One region of the Streptomyces sp. NPDC059695 genome, then DNA from elsewhere that is predicted to be linked to it. Evidence: riboswitches for the same ligand, from Rfam matches in the RefSeq annotation. Region 1 holds a riboswitch; each other region holds the start of a gene.
What was found. A riboswitch is a leader RNA that binds a small molecule or an ion and turns the genes downstream of it on or off. The one in region 1 is predicted to bind cyclic di-AMP.
Positions count from the first base shown of each region.

Region 2: linked by a shared signal. The riboswitch ahead of ACFV2S_RS10855 (peptidoglycan DD-metalloendopeptidase family protein) and the one ahead of ACFV2S_RS15480 (C40 family peptidase) in region 1 are both predicted to bind cyclic di-AMP.
Region 3: linked by a shared signal. The riboswitch ahead of ACFV2S_RS09420 (transglycosylase SLT domain-containing protein) and the one ahead of ACFV2S_RS15480 (C40 family peptidase) in region 1 are both predicted to bind cyclic di-AMP.
Region 4: linked by a shared signal. The riboswitch ahead of ACFV2S_RS13290 (M23 family metallopeptidase) and the one ahead of ACFV2S_RS15480 (C40 family peptidase) in region 1 are both predicted to bind cyclic di-AMP.

Region 1 covers NZ_JBHWFF010000010.1:226,715-231,327, forward strand. The annotation lists gene ACFV2S_RS15470 (ATP-dependent Clp protease proteolytic subunit) at 14-631, shown strand; gene ACFV2S_RS15475 (hypothetical protein) at 639-944, shown strand; cyclic di-AMP (ydaO/yuaA leader) riboswitch at 1,345-1,466, shown strand; gene ACFV2S_RS15480 (C40 family peptidase) at 1,470-1,946, shown strand; gene ACFV2S_RS15485 (ATP-binding protein) at 2,010-2,447, opposite strand; gene ACFV2S_RS15490 (8-amino-7-oxononanoate synthase) at 2,618-3,796, opposite strand; gene bioB (biotin synthase BioB) at 3,940-4,613, shown strand, end outside.
Region 2 covers NZ_JBHWFF010000007.1:5,258-9,870, forward strand. The annotation lists gene ACFV2S_RS10840 (helix-turn-helix domain-containing protein) at 1-549, shown strand, start outside; gene ACFV2S_RS10845 (DUF6126 family protein) at 583-738, shown strand; gene ACFV2S_RS10850 (tyrosine-protein phosphatase) at 751-1,572, opposite strand; cyclic di-AMP (ydaO/yuaA leader) riboswitch at 1,913-2,100, shown strand; gene ACFV2S_RS10855 (peptidoglycan DD-metalloendopeptidase family protein) at 2,105-3,049, shown strand; gene ACFV2S_RS10860 (SGNH/GDSL hydrolase family protein) at 3,232-4,026, shown strand; gene ACFV2S_RS10865 (STM4011 family radical SAM protein) at 4,030-4,613, opposite strand, start outside.
Region 3 covers NZ_JBHWFF010000006.1:6,626-11,238, forward strand. The annotation lists gene ACFV2S_RS09415 (phosphoribosyltransferase family protein) at 12-1,316, shown strand; gene ACFV2S_RS09420 (transglycosylase SLT domain-containing protein) at 1,300-2,190, opposite strand; cyclic di-AMP (ydaO/yuaA leader) riboswitch at 2,196-2,379, opposite strand; gene ACFV2S_RS09425 (hypothetical protein) at 2,700-3,335, shown strand; gene ACFV2S_RS09430 (MFS transporter) at 3,429-4,613, opposite strand, start outside.
Region 4 covers NZ_JBHWFF010000008.1:244,721-249,333, reverse strand. The annotation lists gene ACFV2S_RS13295 (aldo/keto reductase) at 1-639, opposite strand, end outside; gene ACFV2S_RS13290 (M23 family metallopeptidase) at 684-1,790, opposite strand; cyclic di-AMP (ydaO/yuaA leader) riboswitch at 1,802-1,966, opposite strand; gene ACFV2S_RS13285 (PP2C family protein-serine/threonine phosphatase) at 2,168-3,379, opposite strand; gene ACFV2S_RS13280 (MFS transporter) at 3,489-4,613, opposite strand, start outside.

The DNA of each region.
Region 1 (4,613 bases):
GAGGTGCTCAGCCATGGACGCCCGCTACGTCCTGCCCGAGTTCACGGAGCGGACCGGTTTCGGTGCACGGACCCTCGACCCGTACTCGAAGCTCCTGGAAGGCCGGATCGTCTTCCTCGGCACGCCGATCGACGAGATCTCGGCCAACGACGTCATCGCACAGTTCCTGCACCTCGATCACGCGGCCCCCGGCCAGGACATCTCGCTCTACATCAACTCCCCCGGCGGCTCGATCACCGCCATGACCGCGATCCACGACACGATGCGGACGCTCCACTGCGACGTGGCGACCACCTGCCTGGGCCAGGCCTCCTCCACCGCCGCCGTCCTGCTCGCCGCCGGCACCCCGGGCAAGCGGCTCGCCCTCCCCGGCGCCCGCGTGACCCTGCGTCAGCCGGCCATGGACGAACCCCTCCAGGGGCAGCCGAGCGACCTCGACATCCACGCGCGCGAGCTGCTGCGGCTGCGCGCCCTGGTGGCCGGGATGCTCACCGAGTACACCGGGCGGAGCCGGGAGCGGATCGACGCCGACATCGACCGCCTCACCGTCCTGGACGCGCCGGCGGCCGTCGCGTACGGCCTGGTGGACCACGTGATCACGAGCCGGCGCGACGCCGGCGCGGCGCGGTGAGCCGGCCGTGGTGCCCGAGCTGCCGCCGCTGCCCGCGCTGACGCGGGCCGAGGGCGAGTTGGTCGACGCCTACCTCGAAGTCGTCGACCTCCTGGGGAGGATCAACCCGTCCAGGGGCACGCACACCTACGGGGCGCTGCGGGCGGCGCAGGCCCTGGTGGGGCGCGCGGAGGCGCTGCTCGGGGCCCTGACGCTCATGCACGTGCGGGGCGAGAGCGAGGTGCACGCGGACACCCTGGCGCGCGCGCTGAGGGTGCTGGACGGAGAGCGCCGCACCGGCCGCGTCACGGTCCCCCGCACACCCGAGAGTTGACATTCCGGCATGTCGTGTCGAGGTCCGGACGGCCGACGCGGATCGCAGGATCGCTCCCCCGTTCGGCGTAGTCGACGAGTCGACAATGGTGTGGGGTGAGTTGCGCAACAGGTGTACACATCTGGCGGAATAGGGCATTCCGTTGCTGGTGCGGGGCTCGTGGGCCAAACCTCCGACGATCACGAAAGCAGCCTGTCCACCCGAATGGATCAGTCGTGAGGAGCCTCACATATCGCCGTTTCAGCTCGGATTTCGCCCTCGTTGTGGGTCAAGATCCCTGTCGACGACAAGCCCCCGCCATCCGAGGCGGGGCGGTCCGGGCGGACGCCGAGTCCTGCCGCTGTCCCGGATGTCTGGTCGACAGGAGTGGATCGGCAGGAGTGGAGGACCCGAGCAGTACGGGACGTACGCGCTGTTTCCGCAGCGGGGCCGTCCCTTGGGGTGAAGCCGCAGCCGCGGCCGGGCATCTTCGCCAGCCCGAACCCGACAGGTCATCCTTCGCAGGCGGCTGACGAAGGGTTGCGCATGACTGCGCAGATGCACGTCCCGTCCCTGCTGTCCCGGGCCGGAGCCGTCTCGGCTCTCACCCTCGCCGCCGTCGGCGGCACGATGCTCGCACCCGGTGCGGCGTCGCAGGCCCAGGCGGCAACCACCTACGCGAACAAGGCACTGAGCGTCGCCGCGTCCAAGAAGGGAGCCCCGTACCGGTACGGGAGCGCCGGACCCTCCAGGTTCGACTGCTCCGGTCTGACGCTCTACGCGTACAAGAAGGCGGGCAAGTCGCTGCCCCGCACCGCGCAGCAGCAGTACAACAAGACCCGGCACATCTCCGCGTCCAGCAGACAGAAGGGGGACCTGGTCTTCTTCCACTCCGGCGGGAGCGTCTACCACGTGGGCATCTACGCCGGAAGCGGCAGGATCTGGCACTCGCCCAAGACGGGGTCCTGGGTGAAGCTCGACAAGATCTGGACGTCGAAGGTCTCCTACGGCCGCGTCCGATGACGCCCGCCGGGCACTGACCGGCCCGGGGGCGCGGTGGCGCCGCCGCACCCCCGGGCCGGGGCGTCAGGCGTACGAGGCGGCCGTCCGGGTCCACGGCAGGGTGATCCAGACCGTCTTGCCGCCCTCCTCGGTCGGAGTGACCGAGAGCCGGCCGCCCGCCTCGGCGGCCAGGGACCGGATGATGACCATGCCCCGGCCGTTGTCCTGCTGGACCGCCGCCGGGAGCCGGCGGGGCCACCGCGGATGGCTGTCGGTGACCCCGATGTGCAGGCGCTCCTCGCGCTCCAGGCGGACGTCGACCGTGAAGGTCGGCGACTGGCCGAAGGTGTGCACGACCGCGTTGGTGGCCAGTTCCGAGACCATCAGGCGGATCGCGTCCGCCAGGTCGTCGGCACCGTCCAGGCCCCACCCGTCGAGGACCTCCGCGACGTACCGCCGGGCCGTGGGGACCGACGCGGGGTCGCTCGGCAGCGTGACGGATGCTTCCTGGTGGTCTGCCATGGCGACGCTGTCCCTTTCCCGCCGGGGCTTCGGCCCCGGATCGCGCTTCGCGTCAGAGTCCCACCGATCCTGCCGCTCCGCCGGGCGTTCCACCAAGATATGTCCCCATCTGTCGCCCGAAGCGGTGAACTCTGCCGCCCGTGAACGACCTTGAGGCTCCCGACGGGATGTCAGACGGCCGGTGCGGTCCGCAGGATCGTCTCCACCGCGCGCCCGATCTCCGCGTCCGACAGGTCGGCCCGGGCCGTGAGCCGCAGCCGCGAGATGCCGTCCGGGACGGACGGGGGCCGGAAGCAGCCCACCGCGAGCCCCGCGTCGCGGCAGTCCGCCGCCCAGCGCAGCGCCGCCTCCGGGGAGGGCGCGTGGACCGAGACGACGGCCGCGTCGGGACGCGCCGCGGTGAGGCCGGCCTCCGTGAGAAGCCGGTGGAGGGTGGTGGCGACCGTACGCGCCCGCCCGGCCAGGCCCGGTTCGGCCGCGATCAGACGCAGGCTCGCCAGCGCGCCGCCCGCGGCGGCCGGGGCGAGCCCGGTGTCGAAGATGAAGGTGCGGGCCGCGTTCACCAGGTGCTCGATCACCCGGGCCGGGCCGAGGACGGCCCCGCCCTGGCTGCCGAGGGACTTGGAGAGGGTCAGGGTGGCGACGACGTCCTCGTCGCCCGCGAGCCCGGCCTCGTGCGGGGCGCCGCGCCCGCCGTCGCCCAGGACGCCGAAGCCGTGGGCGTCGTCGACGACGAGTCCGGCGCCGTGCGCGCGGCAGGCGTCGGCGAGCTCGCGGAGCGGGGCCTTGTCACCGTCGACGGAGAAGACCGAGTCGCTGACGACCAGCGCCCGGCGCCCCGGGTGCGCGTCCAGGGTCTTGGCCACGGCCTCGGGGTCGGTGTGCGGGACGACGGCGGTCTCGGCACGCGCGAGGCGGCAGCCGTCGACGATCGAGGCGTGGTTGGAGGCGTCGGAGACGATCAGGGCGTCCCGGCCGCCGAGCGCGGTGAGCGCGGCGAGGTTGGCGGTGTAGCCGGACGAGAAGACCAGGGCCGCCTCGAAACCGCAGAACTCCGCCAGTTCGCGCTCCAGGCGGGTGTGCAGCCGGGTGGTGCCGGTGACGAGCCGCGAGCCGGTGGCACCGGCGCCCCAGCGCCTGGCCGCCTCGGCCGCCGCCTCGGTGACCTCGGGGCGGCGGGTGAGGCCGAGGTAGTCGTTGCCCGCCAGGTCCAGGAGGTCCGACTCGGCCGCGCGGGGCCGCAGCGTCCGCACGAGACCGGCCTCGGCCCGGCGGCGCGCCTCGGCGTCGGTCCAGTCGAAGGCGGTGCGGTGCGGGCCCGCGGCCGGCGCGTCGTCGTCCCGTGGCATGCGGCGATCCTTTTGTAGGCAGCGCACAGACCCTAACCGGAGGATGCCGAGGTCGGGATGTGGTCATCCACACACCTCGATCGGAGGCGTTTGTTCGGATCCTCCTTGGCCCGGGGGCGGGCGGTAGGCAAGGATCTCGGGTTATGGACCTCCTGAACACACTGGTGGAGAAGGGGCTGCGGCGCGAGCTGCCGACCCGTGAAGAAGCGCTCGCCGTCCTGGCGACCTCCGACGACGAACTGCTCGATGTGGTGGCGGCGGCCGGGAAGGTGCGCCGTCAGTGGTTCGGGCGCCGGGTCAAGCTCAACTACCTGGTCAACCTGAAGTCCGGTCTCTGTCCCGAGGACTGCTCGTACTGCTCGCAGCGGCTCGGCTCGAAGGCCGAGATCCTCAAGTACACGTGGCTGAAGCCGGACGAGGCCTCGCAGGCCGCGGCGGCGGGCGTCGCGGGCGGCGCGAAGCGGGTCTGCCTGGTGGCCAGCGGCCGCGGTCCGACGGACCGGGACGTGGAGCGCGTCGGGAAGACCATCGAGGCGATCAAGGAGCAGAACGAGGGCGTCGAGGTGTGCGCCTGCCTCGGTCTGCTCTCGGACGGCCAGGCGGAGCGGCTGCGGGAGGCCGGCGCCGACGCGTACAACCACAACCTGAACACCTCCGAGGCGACGTACGAGGGCATCACCAAGACCCACACGTACGCCGACCGGGTGGACACCGTGCAGAAGGCGCACGCCGCCGGTCTGTCGGCCTGCTCGGGCCTGATCGCGGGCATGGGCGAGACCGACGAGGACCTCGTCGACGTCGTCTACGCGCTGCGCGA
Region 2 (4,613 bases), on a different contig from region 1:
CTGCGCCGCCGCCGGGGACTCACCCTGGAGGCCGCCGCCCAGCGGGCCGGGCTCTCGCCGGCCCACCTCTCGCGCCTGGAGACGGGGAACCGGCAGCCCTCGCTCCCGATGCTGCTCGCCCTGTCCCGCATCTACGGTACGACGGTCTCAGAGCTCCTGGGAGAGGCGCCGCCCGAGCGTGACCCGGTCGTCCGGGCCGGCCGCTCCGAGCCCGTCGAGGCCGACGGCTGGATCTACCGCCAGGCGGGCGGCGCCGGCCGCGCGCTCCAGTGCCTGCGGGTCCACGTGCCGTACGCCACCCGGGCCGACATCGTGCGCGTCCATCCGGGCGAGGAGTGGATCCACGTCTTGGAGGGGCGGGTGCGGCTCGCGCTGGGCGAGGCCGTCCACGTGCTCGATCCCGGGGACAGCGCGCACTTCGACTCGCTGACCCCGCACCGGATCGGCGCCGCCACGGCCGGCGGGGCCGAGCTGCTCTTCGTCCACACCCTGATGCAGAGCCCCGCCGCCGAGCTGTGCCTCGGCGACGGGACGCCGCATCGACGCTGACCTTCCATGACGATTCTTCAGGAAAGGACCGACATGTCCGAGAAGTCTGCACCTGTCACCGGCGAAGAGCGCGGTGAGGGCAAGTTCCCCAAGGGGCTCGTGCTCCGCCTCTTCGCCTATCTGGTGGCCGGTCACCTCTTCGCCGGCTTCCTCTACCTGCTCTTCACGCTCGGCGGGCAGAACCAGTAGCCCTCCGGGCGGTCACGCCTCCGTGAGGAGCCGCTGCCGCAGCCGCTCGCGCGTCTCCGGGGCCAGCTTCAGGCCCTCGGTCAGGTAGGCGTCCACCGAGCCCCAGGTCGCCTCGATCGCCTCGAAGGCGGCCCGCAGGTATTCCACCCGCGCGTCGAAGAGCGGGCTCAGCAGCTCCATCACCTCGGGCGACATCGCGTCCGGGGCGACGGAGCTGCGGCGCACGTTGTAGCGGCGGTGCGGGTCGTTCGACTTCACGTAGTCGGCCTCGATCGCCTCCCGCTCGACGCCGAGCGCGAGCAGGGTGATCGCGATGCCGAGTCCGGCCCGGTCCTTGCCGGCCGCGCAGTGCATCAGGGCCGGGACGCTCTCCTCCGCCATGGAGTGGAGGATCCGGCTGTGCTCCGCGGTCCGCTCGACGATCATCCTCCGGTACGACTCGGTCATCCGGGCGGCCGCCTTGCCGTCGCCGAGGACCTCCCGGAGCTGTGCGATCTCGCCGCCGCGCACCAGCTTCCAGAACTCCTTGCCGTCGGCCGGGTCGCTGAGCGGTATGTTCACGTTCCGCACGCCGGGCAGCTCGACGTCCGCGCCCTCGACCTTCCGGTCCGACTCGTTGCGGAAGTCGAAGACCGTGTGCAGGCCGAGCGAGGCGAGGAAGGCGGCGTCGCCCTCCGTCGCGTGGGCCAGGTGGCCGCTGCGGAAGAGGCGGCCGGGGCGGACGGCGCGCCCGTCCGTCGTCGGCAGGCCCGCCACGTCCCGGAAGTTGCGGACCCCCGCGAGCTCGGGCTCGGCGTCGCCGGCGGGCTGGACCTGTGGCAGCTGCTGCGTCACGGCTGCTCCTGTTCTGTAGATCGGTTCCTGGGGCAATCATCTCTTTCCCGGAGCCGGGCACGCACCCCCTCGGGCGGGAATGGGTGATCTGTCCGGATTAGGATGTTAGGGGTAACCCGCCCCGGTTGTAGGGGAGATGGGGATCGGCGCGTGAGCAGCGTCATAACCGTGACGGACCGTGCCTGATCGTCTTTTCCAAATACCCCCCGGGAAAAGGCGATCGAGGGACCGTCATCCACGGAGGGTGACCGGAATTCCGGCCGGACATCACGCGATTCCGGAGCGCGTGAAAACCGCGGCTTGTTCGCCCCGACCCCACTCGTCTAGCGTCGCGCTCACTCCGGACGGACCGCCGAATCCTGCCACCGACCGGAATCCACACTCACCCGTACGAGGCAGGAGCGGGGGACCCAGGTACTACGCCGATCCCTCGAAGAAGGACGGCTCGGGGTGAAGTCGCGTGCGAACGCGGCCGGACATCTCCAGTCCGAACCCGACAGCTCACCTCGCAGGCGCCGGAGAGGAATTCGCCATGCCCGCAAAGGGTAAGCACCGCCGCGTCAAGTCCAGCCGTCTGACCCGCGGCATCGCCGCCGCCGGTACCGGTGGCGCCGTCGTCGCCCTCCCGCTCCTCGGAGCCACCGGCGCCCACGCCGCCGAGCAGGCCGCCCCGGTCGCCGCGCCCGCCGTCGCCCAGGTGAAGGCCGCCGCCGTCGAGGCCGCGCCCGCCGGCACGAAGGCCGCGCCGAAGACGTACTCCGTCGTCCGCGGCGACTACCTGTCGAAGATCGCCGCCGAGCACCACGTCCGGGGCGGCTGGCAGAAGCTCTACCAGGACAACCGTCAGGTCGTCGGCGAGGACCCCTCGCTGATCCTGCCCGGCATGAAGCTCACCCTCGGCGCGAAGGGCACCGCGAAGCCCGCCGCGCACAAGAGCGCGGAGAGCTCCGGCAAGAACGGCGACACCCCGCGCGCCTCGCGGAGCAGCGAGCGCTCCTCGGCCCCGGCCGCCGCCGAGGCCGCCACCGCGTCCGCCCCGGCGTCGTCCTCCTCGGCCGGCACGACCTCCTCCTCCGGCTGGGTCGCGCCCGTCAGCGGCGGTCTCGGTACCCCGTACCACGCCTCGGGCTCCATGTGGTCCTCCGGCTACCACACCGGTGTCGACTTCATCGCCTCGACCGGCACCACCGTCGTCGCGGTCGGCCCCGGCACCGTCTACTCCGCCGGCGACGGCGGCGCGTACGGCAACCAGGTCGTCATCCAGCACGCCGACGGCACCTTCTCGCAGTACGCCCACCTGTCCTCGATCTCCGTCTCCGCCGGCCAGACCGTCACCGGCGGCCAGCAGATCGGCCTCTCCGGCGCGACCGGCAACGTCACCGGCCCGCACCTGCACTTCGAGATCCGGACGGGTCCGGAGTACGGCTCCGACATCGACCCGCTGGCGGCCCTGCGCTCGCACGGCGTGAGCATCTGACGCACCATCGGCGCCCTTCGGCGCCTTTGCGGCACCTCTCGGCAGCGGAGGCCCGGCACACCTGTGCCGGGCCTCCGGCGTATTCCGGCTTGGCGGAATCTTTATCGGTGGCATATGTCACCCGCCGTCAACCCCTCCTTACGGTCGCGTAGGTCACAACCAAAGGTGAAGGATGTGCTCCCGTGGCAGACGATTCGAGATCAACAGACAAGAACGCATTCGGGTCGTACGCGGCGATCGGTGACAGCTTCACCGAGGGCGTCGGAGACCCCGGGCCCGACGGGACGTACGTCGGCTGGGCGGACCGCTTCGCGGTCCTGCTCGCCGACCAGCTGCCGGAGCACGACGCCTTCCGCTACGCCAACCTGGCCGTACGCGGGCGCCTCCTCGACCAGATCGTGGCGGAACAGGTCCCCCGGGCGAAGGAACTCGCCCCCGACCTGGTGACCTTCTGCGCGGGCGGGAACGACATCATCCGCCCCGGAACGGACCCCGACGAGGTGGCCGAGCGCTTCGAGCGCGCCGTCGCCGACCTCACCTCCGCCGTCGGCACGGTCATGGTGACCACCGGCTTCGACACCCGGGGCGTGACCCTCCTCAAGCACCTGCGCGGCAGGATCGCCACGTACAACGGTCACGTCCGGGCCATCGCGGACCGCTACGGCTGCCCGGTCCTCGACCTGTGGTCGCTGAGGTCCGTCCAGGACCGGCGCGCCTGGGACGACGACCGGCTGCACCTGTCGGCCGAGGGACACACCCGCGTCGCGCTGCGCGCCGCCCAGGTCCTCGGCCTGCCGGTGCCCGCCGACCCGGACCAGGCCTGGCCGCCGGTCCCGCCGCGCGGCACGCTGGAGGTGCGCCGCGACGACATCCACTGGGCCAGGGAGTACCTGGTGCCCTGGATCGGGCGGCGGCTGCGCGGCGAGAGCTCGGGCGACCACGTCGAGGCGAAGCGCCCCGATCTCATGCCGCTGTAGGCCTCAGGCCCCGCCCGCCGGGGGCGCGGCCGGGATCCGCTCCAGGACCCCGCCCGCGAAGACGTCGTACAGCGGCAGCGTCTCCAGGTGGACGTAGCCGATGTGGCAGTCGCACAGGGCGAGGGGGCAGGTGCGGGGACGCAGGGCGGCGCGGTACGAGCCGTCGTACAGGTTCCCCAGCTCGGCCCTGACGAAGTGGCAGCGCCGCACCGTCCCCTCGCCGTCCACCGAGATCACCGACTCGCCGGTGCGGCAGGGCAGCCCCGCCGAGCGGTGCGGATGCCGGCTGTACGGGAAGAGCGGGTCCAGCTCGGTCCAGCCCCCGGCCTCCGCGTCGGTGTACGTGTGCCCCTCGGCCGCGTTCACCCAGAGGTAGACGTGCGGCGGCAGGGCGGCCCGCAGCCGGCGGGCGTCCTCCCGGTGCTCGGGCAGACCGACCACCCCGACGCTGTACCGGACGCCCCGCTCCGCGAGCTCCCGGCACCTGGCGAGGAACCGCTCCTGCGGCGTCTGCCCCGGGTGGTACGTGCACCAGAGGGCCACGCTCTCCGGGTCCGCGTCGGCCAGCCACTCGGTCCGGCAGCTCA
Region 3 (4,613 bases), on a different contig from region 1:
GCGGCGGAACCATGTTCTTCAGCGATCGCACGGACGCGGGGCGGCAGCTCGCCGCCCGGCTCGGCCACCTCAAGGACCATGACGTCGTGGTCCTCGGGCTCCCACGGGGTGGCGTGCCGGTGGCGGTGGAGGTCGCCGAGGCCCTCGACGCACCGCTCGACATCTGTCTCGTGCGGAAGCTCGGGGTGCCCCACCAGCCGGAGCTCGCGATGGGGGCGCTCGGGGAGGGAGGCGTGCGCGTCCTCAACGAGCGGGTGATCCGTGAGACACGCGTCGACGACCGCGCCATCGCGGCGGTGGAGGAGCGGGAGCACGCGGAGCTCGACCAGCGCGCCCTCCGCTACCGGGGCAGCAGGGCGTCCGTGCCGCTCGACGGGCGGACGGTCGTCGTGGTCGACGACGGGCTGGCCACGGGGGCCACGGCGCTGGCGGCCTGCCGGGTCGTCCGGGCCCGGGGCGCCGCCCGGATCGTCCTCGCCGTCCCGGTGGCACCGCGCGGCTGGACGGCCCGCCTCGGCGGGGAGGCCGACGAGACCGTCAGCGTGCACGCGCCGGAGCTCTTCTTCGCGATCGGGCAGTTCTACCGGGACTTCTCGCAGACCCCCGACGCCGAGGTCATCGCGTGTCTGGAGCGGATCAGGACCGCGCGTGTCCCCGTCGTCCAGGACACGGACGTCAGGATCCCGGTCGGTGGCGTCGCCCTCGGCGGGCGGCTCGCGGTGCCCGAGGACGCGGGTGGCATCGTCCTGTTCGCGCACGGCAGCGGCAGCAGCCGCCACAGCCCCAGGAACCGGGCGGTCGCCGCGGCGCTCAACCGGGCGGGTCTGGGGACGCTGCTCTTCGACCTGCTGACCGAGGCGGAGGCGACCGACCGGGCCCATGTGTTCGACACCCCGCTCCTCGCCGGGCGGCTCGCCGGGGCCACGGAGTGGCTGGCCGCGCGGCCCGGGAGCACCGGGCTCCCGCTCGGCTACTTCGGCGCGAGCACGGGCGCCGCCGCCGCGCTGTGGGCGGCGGGCGACCCCGCGTCCCCGGTGAGTGCCGTCGTCTCGCGCGGCGGCCGGCCGGACCTGGCGGCCGAGCACCTGGCCCGGGTGCGTGCCCCGACGCTCCTGGTGGTGGGCGGCGCGGACGCGCTGGTCCTGGACCTCAACCGGCGGGCCCTGGCGCTGCTGCGCTGTGAGAACCGGCTCGCCGTGGTGGGGGGCGCCGGGCACCTCTTCGAGGAGCCGGGCGCCCTGGAGGAGGTGGCGGAACTCGCCACCTCCTGGTTCGCCGGGCACTTCCGGCGGCGGGAGATCAGTACGCCGAGTTGACGTTGTCGATGGAGCCGTAGCGGTCGGCCGCGTAGTTGCAGGCGGCGGTGATGTTGGCGACCGGGTCGAACAGGTCCATGGACGTGCCGGGCACGTGGTAGGCCAGGAAGGTCGGCTGGATGACCTGGAGGAGGCCCTTCGAGGGGGTTCCGGCGACCGCGTTGGAGTCCCAGAGGTTGATGGCCTGGGGGTTTCCGGAGGACTCGCGCATGACGTTGCGGTAGATCCCGTCGTAGGACCCGGGGATGCCCCGCTGGCCCATGATGGCCAGCGACTCGCGGATCCAGCCGTCGAGGTTGTCGGCGTAGTTGGTGGCGGCGATCGGGGCCGCCTTGACGGCGGAGGGGACGGCGACGGCCGGAGCGGCCGCGGCGGCGGAGGAACCCGTCCCGGTGGCGACGGCAGGGGTGGCGGCGCGGCGCTCGGAGCGGCTCGCCCGCTCGTTCGTGGCGGACTTCTTCGCCTTGGCCTCGGCGGGGACGGCCACCTTCACGGAATCCCGACGAATCGTCAGTTCAAGACCGGGGCGAATGAGTGACGGATTGTCACCCACGACGCTCTTGTTTGCGTGGTAAAGGCTCTTCCAGCCGCCCTGAATTCCCTTCTTCTGGGCGATCAGGGAAAGCGAGTCGCCACTCACGACGGTGTACGTACGCGCGGCGGCCGGGGCCGCGGGGGCCTTGACCGTGATCGTCGCGGCGGGAGCCGCGGGGGCCTCGACGGCGGTCTGCGGGGCGCCGGACAGGGGCGCGGCGCCGGCGACGGCCGGGGCGATGAGCGGCAGGGTCAGGGCGACGCCACCGGTGCCGACCAGGGCGAGGCCGCGGGAGACGTGGCCGAGACGGGGACGGCGGTGCTTACCGAGAGCAGGCATGACGGGTTTCCTCTCCGGCGCCTGCGGGGTGAGCTGTCGGGTTCGGACGGGAGATGTCCGGCCGCGCGCACGCGGCTGCACCCCGAGCCGCTCCGGAATCCGGACCGGCGTATTCGTGGGTCCCCCGCTCCTGCCGTCGGGTGAAAGGGAGTTTTACCGAGCGGCGGCAGGATTGGGCGTTCCGCTCGAATGGAGGTGACCGTAGGCCAGGCACGCGATCGATAACAAGGGGAACGGGTGCCGGGTATCGGTAAATGGATCACGGAATTCATGGAATTCAAGATCGATGCCGCCGGGAGACCGTTGAACTTCCTTGCCCGGTACGGGGTGGGCCGAGGTGCCGGGACGGGGCGGGGGCCGATGAGTGAGTCGCGTCACCCGGGGCGCAATGTCCGAATTGAGCTTTAATTCCGTGCTGGGTAAATAGGGGTGAAATAGGCGAGGTGGGGTGCCCGGGTGGACGACTCTCCGAGTGGGCGTAAAAGTGGCAAAACAGACATTCTTCTTGAATGATGGGGGAAGTCGACCCGGGAGCCGCCTCCATGCCGCCCTCCACCTCTCTCCTCAGCCCCGACAGCCTCGACCGCGAGGCCGCCGCCCTCTTCGAGAGCGTCACCTGGCAGCGGATCGTCACGGAGTGGACCGCCCCCGCGGAATCGCCGCCGGCCGGGGAGGGCTGGCGGGAGCTGCTCAGCGTGCCGGTGGACCGGCTCGTGGCGGACGCCCTCGCCGCCCTGCCGCCGGAGCTCCCCGGTGAGCGCCGCCTCCCCGGCCGGCTGGGGGCCGTGCTCCCGGACCGGCTGCACTCCTGGCGCCGCGTCGGCCAGGCCGAGCTGCGGCCCTCCGTGCACCTCGGCTACGCGCGCCTGGTGCTGACGGAGTGGGGCTGGCAGAACGCCCCGTACAAGCTGCGCGACGCCCGTGGGGCACGGTGCGTCTGCGGCGCTCTCCTCGCGGCCCACCGTCTCGGCTACGGCGGCGCGGACACCATGCACGAGGCGGCCGCGTGGATCATGGCCGAGCTCAGGTCACGCGGGTGGCACGGCCTGATCGGACCGTGGAACCGGGCGCCCGGCCGTACGGCCGACGACGCGGTGGCGCTTCTCGACGCCACGGTCCGCCGGGCGGCGCACGCCGGGCGCTGACCACACGGTCGCGCCCGTTCCCGCCGTGCGGCAGACGCAGCCCCGGTAACCGTCGGGCAGGGGACCTCCCGTGCGGGGACGCGTGCGTCCGGCTCACGGGTGGGTCTCGGGGGAGCGCCGGCGTGCGAGAGCGAGGCTCGTCAGGGCCGTGATCGCCATGGCGCCGATGCCGACCAGCGCCGCGGTGGTGTAGGCGCCGTCGTCGGGGAAGAGCCGGCCGGGGCCGGTGCCCGCGGCGAGGACCATCCCGCCGACGGCGCTGCCCAGGGAGTACCCGACACTGCGGACGACGTAGTGGAAGCTCATGGCGCTCGACGTCTCGCTCCGGGGCGTGACGGCCAGGATGACGCCGGGCATCACGGCCGAGAACCCGCCGACGCCGAAGCCGAGCACGCCCATCGCCGCGAACAGTTCGGCCGGGTCCGACCGGGCCGCCGCGAACAGGGCGAACCCGCCGCCGACCACGACGGCGCTGCCGGCCAGGAGCAGGGGGTCGGCGATCCGCGTCCGGACCCGCGGCGTGAGCTTGCCGGCGACGAACCCCAGAACCGAGAACGGGATGAGGACCAGCCCGGCGACGAAGGTGGTGAGCCCGAAGCCGTAGCCGGCGCCGGGTGGCGTCTGCGCGTACCGGGTGAGGAGCGTGAGCAGGAGGTACATGCCGATCCCGCCGACGAACATGGCGAGGTTCGCCCCGGCGACCGCCGGGTGCCGTACCGCCCGCACGTCGACCAGGGGCGTCGTGCTGCGCAGCTCGACGACGGCCCAGACGCAGAGCAGCACCACCGCGACGACGGCGAGGCCCGCCGCCACCGCGAGGTGCCGGCTCCACAGATCCCGCTCGCCGGCGAGCAGCAGCACCAGGACCAGCGCGGCGGCCAGGACGACCGCGCCTGCCACGTCCACGGGGGCGGAGCGGCCCTCGGGCGCCTCGGGCATGGAGCGCCACGCGGTCAGGAGGGCGGCGGCGGTGACGGCCAGGCCGAGGCCGTAGGCGGCCCGTACCCCGCCGAGTTCGGCGAGCAGTGCGGCCAGCGGGTAGCCGACGCCGGCCCCGATGACCGAGACCACCGAGATCAGGGCGATCACGGCCGCCCCGCGTTCCTCGGGGAGGTGGTCCCGGGCCACGCCCATCATCAGCGCCGTCAGCCCGAGCCCGACGCCCTGGGCGGCCCTGCCGGCCAGCAGCCACCCGAAGGGCAGCGGCAGCACGGTGAGCGCGCTGCCGGCGACGACCACCGCCAGTGTGGTGAGGATCGTGGCGCGCCGGTGCCGGCC
Region 4 (4,613 bases), on a different contig from region 1:
GAGGCCGTAGTACGGGACGGCCGAGAGCCCGGCGCGCTCGACGGTCTCCAGGAGCGGGCCCTCGTAGGTGTCGCGGGAGACCAGGTTGTAGTGCGGCTGGAGGGCGACGTACCGGGCGAGGCCCTCGGCCTCGGCGAAGTCGAGGGAGGCGCGGAGCCGCTCCGGGGAGATGTTGGAGGCGGCGACGGCGCGCACCTTGCCGTCCTTCACCAGCTGGTCGAGGGCGGTGACGATCTCCTCGACGGGGACGGACTCGTCGTCGAAGTGCGTGTAGTACAGGTCGATGTGGTCGGTGCCGAGGCGGCGGAGGGACTCCTCCGCGCCCGCCTTGATGGTGGTGGCGGACAGGCCCTTGAAGTGGGGGTGGGCGCCGACCTTGGTGGCGACGACTATGTCGGAGCGGTTGCCCCGGGAGGCGAGCCAGCGGCCGATGACGGTCTCGGACTCGCCGCCCTCGTTGCCCTCGGCCCACGCCGAGTACACGTCGGCGGAGTCGACGAAGTTGCCGCCCGCGGCGGCGTAGGCGTCGAGGACGGCGAAGGACTGGGCCTCGTCGGCGGTCCAGCCGAAGACGTTGCCGCCCAGGGCTATGGGGAAGACGTGCAGGTCGGAGCTGCCCAGCGGGCGGAGAGAGGTCATGTGTCGGTCAACCGTTCCCGCCGCCGGGCCTATTCCGGGTGCGTTCAGAGGCTGAGGCCCTTGGAGCGGAGCCAGGCCGCCGGGTCGATGCCGTCGCCGCCGGGCGTGTGGACCTCCATGTGGAGGTGGGCGCCGGTGACGTTGCCGGTGGCGCCGACGCGGCCGATGGTCTCGCCGGTGCCGACGGTCTGGCCCGCGGAGACCGTCATGGACGAGAGGTGGCAGTACCAGACCTCGGTGCCGTCCTCCAGCTCCAGGACGATCCGGTAGCCGTAGGAGCCGGACCAGCCGGCCGACTTGACGGTCGCGCCGTGGACGGCCTTGAGCGGGGTGCCCGTGGGGGCGGCGAAGTCGAGGCCGGTGTGGTGACCGGACGACCACATCGAGCCGGACTGCATGTAGGTGGCGGTGAGGGTGTACGAGGACACCGGCAGCGAGTAGCTGGCGGCGAGCTTGGCGAGGCGCTCGGCCTCGGCCTTCGCCTTGGCCTCCGCTTCCGCCTTGGCCTTGGCCTCCGCCTCGGCCTTCGCCTTGGCCTCGGCGGCGGCCTTCTCCGCGGCGGCCTCCTTGGCCTCGGCCTCGGCGGCGGCCTTCTCCGCCGCGGCCTTCTCGGCGGCGGCCTTCTCGGCGGCGTCGGCGGCGGCCTGCTGCTGCTCGGCCTGCTGGAGGATGCGGGCGCGCAGGGCCTCGCCCGCGGCGGGGGCGGCGGAGGCGGCGGTCTGCTCGGCCTGTCCGGTGCTCTCGTCGGCCACGGTGGTGTAGGTGGCGGCGGTGAGCGGGTTCGGGTTGGCGCGGGCCTCGGTGACGGGCGCGCTGTGCTGCTCGGGGAGGAGGGCGCCGACGCCGGGGATGTCGTGGGCGTCCGGCAGGTCGAGGTCCGGGAGGTCCGGCAGCGATATGGCCACCGGGGGCTTGTCCTGCGCGGTGGCGAGGCCGCCCGCGCCGACGGCCGCGATCACGCCGACGCCGAGGACGGTGGAGGAACGGGCGAAGTTGGAGCGCTGCTTGACGACCCGGTGCCGGCCGCCGGAGCGGCTCTCGGCGCGGAGGGAGCCCTCGGTGGGGTTCCACTCGGTGTCCGGGGCGGAGGAGGCCGCACCGCCACCGAAGGCGTCGAAGGGGGCTTCGGGTGCGGGGGTGTTGGACGCCACGGGGGGGCGCTCCTTTCCTTCCTTCTCGCCTACCGGGTTAGCTGACGGGTTCGGAGCAGGAAGGTCTCCTACGGGCTCGACCGCACGGGTGCGTGTTCCGCACGGGTGCGAAGGGGCCCGATTCACCCCAAGTGGTGGTTCCCCGGTTCCTTTTCAGGATTCGGCGCGTGCGCACGGTGCCGCCTCTTGCGACGGCTGGGACGACCGCGCTGCGTTATCGAACGTTAATAGACAGGGGGTCCCGATTCCAAGCCGTTCCCCTTGATCATTCATTGAATTGAGGGGTAATGGTCCGACTTGACCCCCCTTCAGGGCGGGCCCGCCAAACCCCCGCGATCTGACGTTATGTCAATTGTTATCGCAGTGACACCCCTCGACTACGCCTGGTGACCGGGCCCGCCCGGCGGCACCACGGGCATCGTCCGACGCCGCTCCGGCTGCCCCGTCGCCGGGCGGCTCACCGCCAGCAGCGCCATGTCGTCCGTCGCCCCGCCGCCCGTGTGGAGCCGTACGTCGTCCACGAGCGCGTCGAGCAGTTCCTCGGGCCCCGGGAAGATCCGCCCGTCGAGCCGGGCCGCCGGATCGTAGAAGACGCCCTGCCCGTCGCGCGCCTCCGAGAGGCCGTCCGTGTAGAAGAGCAGCGTCGCGCCCGGCGGGAACGACCGCGCCTCCCCCCGGTCCGGCCACGCCGCCAGCTCCCCCATGCCGAGGGGCAGCGCCGCCTCGCCCGGCTCCAGCACGTCCAGCCGGCCGTCCGCGTACAGCATCAGCGGCGGCGGGTGCCCGCGGTTGACGATGCGTACGAAACCGTCGAAGGTCCCGCTCCCGTCGGCGCGCGGGATCTCGGCCAGGACGGCCGTGGTGAACCCCTCGAAGGCGTCGAGCCCGTCCCGGCGGGTGCCCTCCCGGGCCAGCGCCCGTTCGAGGCGCTGCGCCACGCCCTCCAGGGTCCGCTCCTGCTCGGCGGCCTCACGGAAGGCGCCGATGACGACGGCGACGGCCTCGACCGCGTCCATCCCCTTGCCCCGGACGTCCCCGACCACGAGCCGCACGCCGTGCGGGGTGTCCTGGACGGCGAACAGGTCGCCGCCGATGAACGCGTCGGCCTGCGCCGCCTCGTACCGCGCCGCGCACTGCAGCCCGCCGATCCGCTCGGCGGGCGTCGGCAGCACCGCCTTCTGCGCCGTCTCCGCGATGACCCGCGCCGAGGCGAGCCGCTCGCCGCTGCGGCGCACGACCCGGTTGATGAGGACGGCGAGCGCGGAGACCGTGAGGACGGTCAGGCTCTCGGTGAGCGCCGCGATCTCGTCGACCGTGTCGTTGTAGGCGTGGAGTCCGACGGAGGCGAGGACGGCCGCGATCCCGGTGATCACGGTCGTGAGGGTGGAGAAGAAGGGCGCGGCGATCAGCGGCGCGGCGGAGAAGAGCGGGGCCGCCGTGTACTCGGCCGGTGTCGCCACGTCGAAGGCGACACCGCCGACGATGACCAGCGGGGGCAGCGCACGGATGAACCGCCGGGCGCCACCGTGCTCGGAGCGGCCCTCGCCGCCCCGACGCCCTCCGCCCGCCGCTCCTAGGGGGTGCCCCACCTGTGCCTCTCCTGCCCGGTCCGACCGGCCGCGGTCCGCACCGCGCCCTCCCAGGGTGGCCGCCGCCGCGAGGGGCGGCGACTCCCACGGGGCCGAGTGGCGTACGGGGTCAGCCGGCCGCCAGCCGGCCGCCCCGGGCGAGCAGCGCCATCGCCGCCGCGCAGGTCAGCCCCACCGCGCACAGCACGAGCCACGGCGCCGCCGACCAGCCGGTGACGTCGAGGAGCGCACCCGTCCCCAGGTTCCCGAGGGTGATGCCGACCCCGCAGACGGTGTTGTAGAGCCCGTAGTGGGTGGCGACCCAGCGGCCCCGGGCCAGGGCGACGACGGTGTCCATCTCGTACGGGTAGAGCACCGCGTTCGCGACGGACAGCACGGCCGCGCACAGCAGCAGCCCCACCAGGCCGCGCCCCAGGGCGGCCGGGACCAGGAACGCCCCGCCCATCAGGGCGAGCCCGAGGACGAGGCACCGCTCCCGGCTGAGGCGGCACCGGCACCAGGCCGTGATCCTCAGCTGCCCGGCGAGCGCCACGACCGCCGAGACGACGAACAGCGCGGTCGTCGCCGCCGTGCCGCCCGCCGCGAGCGGCAGCGCCAGATAGACCTGGAAGGACAGCACGTACGAGCCTGTCATGGCCAGCGAGAAGAGCCAGAAGGTCCGGTGCGCGAGGACCGTGCGGAACTGCCCCCGCCGCTCCTTCGGCGCCTCCGGGGCCCGTACGGGCAGATGCCGGAGCTGTACGAGGGTCAGTCCGGCGAACAGCACCGCCGCCACCGCGCACGTCAGCCGGAACGACACCCCCGTCAGCGCCACCCCGACGAGCGGACCGAGCAGGATGCCCGCCTGGTAGTAGGTGTTGAAGAGCGCGAAGGCCTCCACCCGGCGCTCCTCCCCGGCCTCCGCCGCGAGACAGGCCCGCACGGCCGGGTTGAAGAGGGCCCCCGCGAGGCCCGTCGCGAGCGAGGCGGCGATCAGCGCCGGCAGCGACTGCGCGAAGGCGAGCGCCCCGAAGCCGACCGTCCGCAGCGCGCAGCCGGCCACGATGAGCGGCTTGAACCCGAGCCGGTCGGCGAGCGCCCCGCCGACGAGGAACATGCCCTGCTGGGAGAGGTTCCGGGCGCCGAGGACGAGGCCGACGGCCCAGGCGGCCATGCCGAGCCCGTCCGCGAGGTGCGCGGCCAGGTAGGGCATGAGCATGTAGAAGCCGAGGTTGATGGTGAGCTGGTTGAGGAA